Oleomonas cavernae: one gene and its partner. The main gene of each other region encodes a partner of the protein of the gene in region 2 in a complex. Links are inferred from orthologs where the notes say so. Each region holds a gene or a part of one and is shown on either strand. Other genes may lie near its edges.

Region 1 (3,112 bases), on a different replicon or contig from region 2:
CGACGACGGCCAGATCATCGAGGCGCATTCGATCTCGGCCGGGCTCGACTATCCCGGCATCGGCCCGGAACATTCCTGGTTGCACGACATCGGCCGGGTGAATTTCGTCTCGGCCACCGACATGGAGGCGCTGGACGCCTTCCAGCTCTGCGCCAAGCTCGAAGGCATCATCCCGGCGCTGGAATCGGCCCATGCCCTGGCCCATGTCGGCCGCATCGCGCCCAAGCTGCCCAAGGACCACATCATCCTGGTCAACCTGAGCGGCCGGGGCGACAAGGACATCTTCACCGTCGCCAGCGCGCTTGGAGCGAAATTGTGACCGTCGCCCGTATCGATGCCCGTTTCGCTGCCCTGAAGGACGAAGGCCGCCCCGGCCTGGTGGTGTTCGTGACCGCCGGCGACCCGGACCTGGAAACCTCGCTGGAGGTGATCAAGGCCCTGCCCGCGGCAGGGGCCGACGTGATCGAGATCGGCATGCCCTTCACCGATCCCATGGCCGACGGCCCGGCGATCCAGGCCAGCGGCCTGCGGGCCCTGGGCGGCGGGCAGACCCTGCGCAAGACGCTGGACCTGGTGCGGCGTTTCCGCGAGGGCGACAAGGCCACGCCGATCATCCTGATGGGCTACTACAACCCGATCTATTCCTATGGCGTGCCGAAGTTCCTGGCCGATGCCAACGCCGCCGGCATCGACGGGCTGATCGTGGTCGACCTGCCGGCCGAGGAAGACGACGAGTTGTGCCTGCCGGCGCTGGCGGCAGAGATCGCCTTCATCCGCCTGGCGACGCCCACCACCGACGACAAGCGCCTGCCCACGGTGCTGACCAATACCAGCGGCTTCGTCTACTACGTCTCGATCACCGGCATCACCGGCGCGGCCAGCCCCGATGCCACCAAGGTGGGGGCCGCGGTCGCGCGCATCCGCCGCCATACCGACCTGCCGATCGCGGTGGGCTTTGGTATCAATTCGCCCGAGCAGGCGGCAGCGATCGTCGAATATGCCGACGCGGCGGTGGTCGGCAGTGCCGTGGTCTCGCTGATCGGCAAGGCCGCGGCGGAAGGTGTTTCGGGCGCGCCGGTGGCGGCCCGGGTCAGTGAATTCGTGGCGCGTCTGGCCGCCGGCGTGCGCGGCGTGAAGCGCAACGCCGCCTAACAGTTCGAGGATCCAAGCATGGCGAATTGGCTGAACGACGTCGTCCGTCCCAAGATCCGGGCCGCCTTCGTCAAGCGCGACACGCCCGACAACCTGTGGACCAAGTGCCCCGGTTGCGGCCAGATGCTGTTCCACCGCGAACTGGCCGAGAACCTGAACGTCTGCCACCATTGCGGTCACCACATGCGCTTTGGCCTGAGCGAGCGCATCGAGCTGATCCTCGACCCCGGCTTCACCCTGGTGCCGATCCCCGAGGTCCAGCTCGACCCGCTGAAATTCCGCGATGAGAAGCGTTACACCGACCGCCTGAAGGACGCCCGGGCCAAGACCGGGCAGAACGATGCCATGGCGGTGGCCTATGGCACGGTCAACGGCCTGGGTGCCGTCCTGGCGGTACAGAATTTCGCCTTCATGGGCGGCTCCATGGGTCTGGCGGTGGGCGAGGCCCTGATCGCCGCGGCCGAACGGGCCGTCGATCACGGCGTGCCCCTGATCGTGGTTACCGCGGCCGGCGGCGCCCGCATGCAGGAAGGCATTCTCTCCCTGATGCAGATGCCGCGGTCAACCGTCGCGGTCGAAATGCTGCGCGATGCGAAGCTGCCCTATATCGTGGTGCTCACCGATCCGACCACCGGCGGCGTGACAGCGTCGTTCGCCATGCTGGGCGACATCCAGATGGCCGAGCCGGGTGCCCTGATCGGCTTTGCCGGCCAGCGCGTGATCGAGCAGACCATTCGCGAGAAACTGCCCGAAGGCTTCCAGCGTGCCGAATACCTGCTGGAACACGGCATCATCGACATGGTGGTGCCGCGCAAGGAAATGAAGGAACGGCTGACCAAGGTGGTCTCGCTCCTGATGAACCGGCGGCCGCCGCCAGCGGTGAAGCTGCCGGCGCGGGCCTGACCAAAAAAGCCCTCTCCGCCCTTCAGGGGGGAGAGGGTTGGGTGAGGTGGGTCGACGGCGTAGAGCTCACTCGTTCCACCCACCACCTCACCCTTCCCATCGCCTACCGGCGATGGGCCCCTTCCCTCTCCCCCGCAAGCGGCGGAGAGGGATTTTACGGGTTACCATGACCTCCGACCTCGTCCTTGAACGCCTGACCCGGCTGCATCCCAAGAAGATCGACCTGTCGCTGGGGCGGATGGAGCGGCTGCTGGCGCGCCTGGGGCATCCCGAGCGCGACCTGCCGCCGGTGATTCATGTCGCCGGGACCAACGGCAAGGGCTCGACCGTCGCCTATCTGCGCGCGATCGGGGAGGCGGCGGGCCTGCGGGTCCATGCCTATACCTCGCCCCACCTGGTGCGCTTCCACGAGCGCATCCGGCTGGCCGGGCAGTTGATCGACGAGGCGGCGCTGATCGCCCTGCTGGAGGAATGCGAGCGGGCCAATGGCGAGGCGCCGATCACCTTCTTCGAGGTGACCACCGCCGCGGCCTTCCTGGCTTTCGCGCGCAATCCCGCCGACCTGCTGCTGCTCGAGGTCGGCCTGGGCGGGCGGCTGGATGCGACCAATGTGGTGGCGCGGCCGCACTTGAGCGTGATCACACCGGTCGACCTCGACCATCGGGAGTTCCTGGGCGACGACATCAAGGCAATCGCCGCCGAGAAGGCCGGCATCCTGAAGCCCGACGTGCCCGCCGTGATCGGCCCGCAGCCGGCCGAGGCCCTGGGCGTGATCGCGGCGCAGGCGGACCTGCTGGACGCGCCGCTGATCATTGCCGGCATCGATTTCCAATATGCCGCGACCGACGAGGGCTTCCGCTTCGCGCGGCCGGGACAGCCGGCCTGGCACCTGCCACGGCCCAGCCTGGCCGGGCCGCACCAGATCGCCAATGCCGCGACCGCCGCCGCCGCTGCCCTGCTGCTGGACCTGCCGGCGCCGGCGATCGAGGCCGGGATTGCCGGTGCGCAGTGGCCGGCCCGGCTGCAACGCCTGAAAACCGGGCCGCTGGTCGCGCTG
Region 2 (3,271 bases):
AGGGTTGAGCCTGCGCCTCACTCCGCCTTGGTGGTGCGGGCGATGAATTGTTCCAGCCAGTGGATGTGATAGTCGCCGTTCTGGAAGTCGGGCTCGCCGATCAGGCGCTGGTGCAGCGGGATCGTCGTCTCAATGCCGCCCACGACATATTCGTCCAGCGCCCGGCGCAGCCGCATCAGGCATTCGTTGCGGGTCTTGCCGTGGACGATCAGCTTGCCGATCAGGCTGTCGTAATAGGGCGGGATGCGATAGCCGGTATAGGCGGCCGAATCGATGCGCACGCCGGGGCCGCCGGGCGGGTGATAGTCCAGGATCTGGCCGGGCGACGGGGTGAAGGTCACCGGGTTCTCGGCGTTGATCCGGCACTCGATGGCGTGGCCGGCGAATTCGATATCGCTCTGGCTGAACGACAGGGGCGCGCCGGCGGCGATCCGGATCTGCTCGCGCACCACGTCGATGCCGGTTACTGCCTCGGTGATCGGGTGTTCGACCTGCAGGCGCGTGTTCATTTCGATGAAGTAGAACTCGCCGTTCTCGTACAGGAACTCGACGGTTCCCACGCCCAGATAGCCCAGCTTACGCATGGCGTCGGCGACGACATTGCCGATGCGGTTGCGCTCGTCGACGTTCAGGGCGGGCGAGGGGGCTTCCTCCAGCACCTTCTGGTGGCGGCGCTGCAGCGAGCAGTCGCGCTCGCCCAGATGCACGACATTGCCGAAGCTGTCGGCGATCACCTGGATCTCGATGTGCCGGGGCTGCCCTAAGTACTTCTCGATATAGACCGCGTCGTCGCCGAAGGCCGCCTTGGCCTCGGACCGCGCGGTCGACAGGGCGACGGCCAGTTCGTCGACGCTGCGCGCGACCTTCATGCCGCGGCCGCCGCCGCCCGAGGCCGCCTTGATCAGGACCGGGAAGCCGATCTCCCTGGCGATCTCGATCGCCTGTTCCTCGGTGGTCACGCCGCCTTCCGAGCCCGGCACCACGGGGATGCCCAGTTCCTTGGCCGTCTTCTTGGCGACGATCTTGTCGCCCATGACGCGGATGTGCTCGGGCTTGGGGCCGATGAAAGTGATGCCGTGCTCGCCCACGATCTGGGCGAAGTTGGCATTTTCCGACAGGAAGCCGTAGCCGGGGTGGATGGCGTCGGTATTGGTGATCTCGGCCGCCGAGATCAGCGCCGGGATGTTCAGGTAGCTCTTGTTCGACGGCGGCGGGCCGATGCACACGCTCTCGTCGGCCAGGCGGACATGCATGGCATCGGCGTCGGCGGTCGAATGGACCGCCACCGTCGAGATGCCCATTTCCTTGCAGGCCCGATGGATCCGCAAGGCGATCTCGCCACGGTTGGCGATCATGACTTTATCGAACATGGGGTGTCCTCAACCTCACTCGAGGATCACGAGGATCTCGCCATATTCCACGGGCTGGCCGTTGGCCACCGCGACCTTGACCACGGTCCCGGCCTGGGGCGCGGGAATCGGGTTCATGGTCTTCATGGCCTCGACGATCAGCAGGGTCTGGCCCTTCGAGACCCGGTCACCCGGCTTGATGAAATCGGGTGCGCCGGGTTCGGGCGCCGTATAGGCGGTGCCGACCATGGGCGAGGTCACCGGCGTGCCGGCGGGCTGGGCCGGCGGATTGCCCGCCCCGGTCGAGGCCGCGACCGCGGCGGCAGGCGCCATGGCGGCAACCGGCGCACCGGCGATGACCGTCACCTGGCGGGCGACACGGATGGAACGGCCATTTTCACTGACCTCGATTTCGGTCAGATCGGCTTCTGCCAACAACTCGGCCAGCTCGCGGATAAGCGTCTTGTCGAGCGACATTTTCGCCATCAAAAGGAATCTCCGATTTTAATCCGGCGTGTGGTGCCGGTTAGTTCCGTGGGGGCGGATCCTGGCCGATCAAACCCTTCACTGCCTCCAGAGCCAGCAGATAACCCTGAACGCCGAGGCCACATATCACACCCTTTGCTGCAAGTGCGATATAAGAGTGATGCCGGAAGGCCTCGCGCTGGAAGATGTTGCTCAGATGTACCTCGATGGCCGGTACTTCGGACGCCAGCAGCGCATCCATCAGGGCGATCGAGGTGTGGGTGAAGGCGCCGGCATTGATGATGATTCCCGCCGCGCGGCCGCGCGCGGCATGGATCCAGTCGATCAGCTCACCTTCATGATTTGATTGGTGAAATTCGACCTCGAGGCCGAAGCTTTCGCCCCAGGCTTCGACCATGGCCTTGATCCCGGCAAGGGTGTCGCGGCCATAGATGTGGGGTTCCCGGAGTCCCAACAGGTTGAGGTTGGGTCCATTCAGCACCAGAACGATCGGCCGCATCGCCCCCCCGGCTTGTTAGTGGCAAGTCCGCCGGGAATCGCCATGCCCGCGGCGATGGCACCTTACAGCCAGCGGCCAGCAGGTGCAAACCCGGCAGTTGCCGCCTCAATCGGCCGGGACCGGCACCCGCCGGTGGCGCTCGAGCACCTTGTCGATCAACTGGGACAGGGCAGCGAAGTCCACCGGCTTGGAAATGTAATCGTCCATGCCGGCTTCGATATAGCGCTCGCGGTCGCCCCGCATGGCGTGGGCGGTAACGGCGATGATCGGCACGGCGCCGAAGGGATGCGGCAGCTTGCGGATATGCGACGTCGCCTCGATGCCGTCCATTTCCGGCATGCGGACATCCATCAGGATCAGATCGTAGGTCTCGTTGCCCGCGCGTTCGACGGCCTCGACCCCGTTGTTGGCCACGGTGACGCGATGCCCGGTGCCGCCGAGCCGTGCCACCATCAATTTCTGGTTATAGGGGTGATCCTCGGCGATCAGGATTCTCAACGGGCCGGTCGCGGCGGGGGCGAACGCCTGGCGCGAGGGAGCGCCGGCGGCGGTGTTCTCCGGGAACGCTTCGACCTGAACCATGTCGAACGGCAAGGTTGCCCAGAAGGTCGACCCCCGGCCCGCCTGGCTGGTTACGCCGATGTCGCCGCCCATCAGCCCGGCGATTTCCCGGCAGATCGCCAGGCCCAGGCCCGACCCGCCATAGGTGCGGGCGATGGCCGCATCGGCCTGCTCGAACTTGCGGAACAGGCGACCCTGTACCTCCTCGTCGATGCCGATGCCGGAATCCTTTATCTCGAAGCGCAGCAGCACCTTGGGGCCGATGCCGGTCTCGCGCTTCACCCGCAGAGCGACGAAACCGGCCGAGGTGAACTTGACCGCGTTCGAGACCAGGTTGACCAGGATCTGCCGCAGCCGATCGGGGTCGCCGACGAGT

Evidence for each region.
Region 1: the proteins of accB (region 2) and accD are in contact, whole or in part, in a solved structure (PDB 8UXZ), measured with the Escherichia coli proteins. The link is inferred for Oleomonas cavernae from one-to-one orthologs.

What each region holds. Positions count from the first base shown.
Region 1 is NZ_QYUK01000008.1:84,346-87,457, forward strand. What follows is about bases 320-3,112. They hold accD (acetyl-CoA carboxylase, carboxyltransferase subunit beta), read left to right. Parts: upstream 320-1,170; coding sequence 1,171-2,055; downstream 2,056-3,112. Other genes in these bases: trpA (tryptophan synthase subunit alpha), read left to right, coding at 320-1,152; D3874_RS00625 (bifunctional folylpolyglutamate synthase/dihydrofolate synthase), read left to right, coding at 2,222-3,112. In the rest of the region: trpB (tryptophan synthase subunit beta), read left to right, coding at 1-319; more of trpA, read left to right, coding at 316-319.
Region 2 is NZ_QYUK01000011.1:1,995,846-1,999,116, reverse strand. Bases 111-3,062 are described here. They hold accB (acetyl-CoA carboxylase biotin carboxyl carrier protein), read right to left. Parts: upstream 1,836-3,062; coding sequence 1,386-1,835; downstream 111-1,385. Other genes in these bases: D3874_RS13405 (PAS domain S-box protein), read right to left, coding at 2,440-3,062; aroQ (type II 3-dehydroquinate dehydratase), read right to left, coding at 1,876-2,334; accC (acetyl-CoA carboxylase biotin carboxylase subunit), read right to left, coding at 111-1,370. Also shown: more of accC, read right to left, coding at 18-110; more of D3874_RS13405, read right to left, coding at 3,063-3,271. UniProt on the Escherichia coli protein: This protein is a component of the acetyl coenzyme A carboxylase complex; first, biotin carboxylase catalyzes the carboxylation of the carrier protein and then the transcarboxylase transfers the carboxyl group to form malonyl-CoA.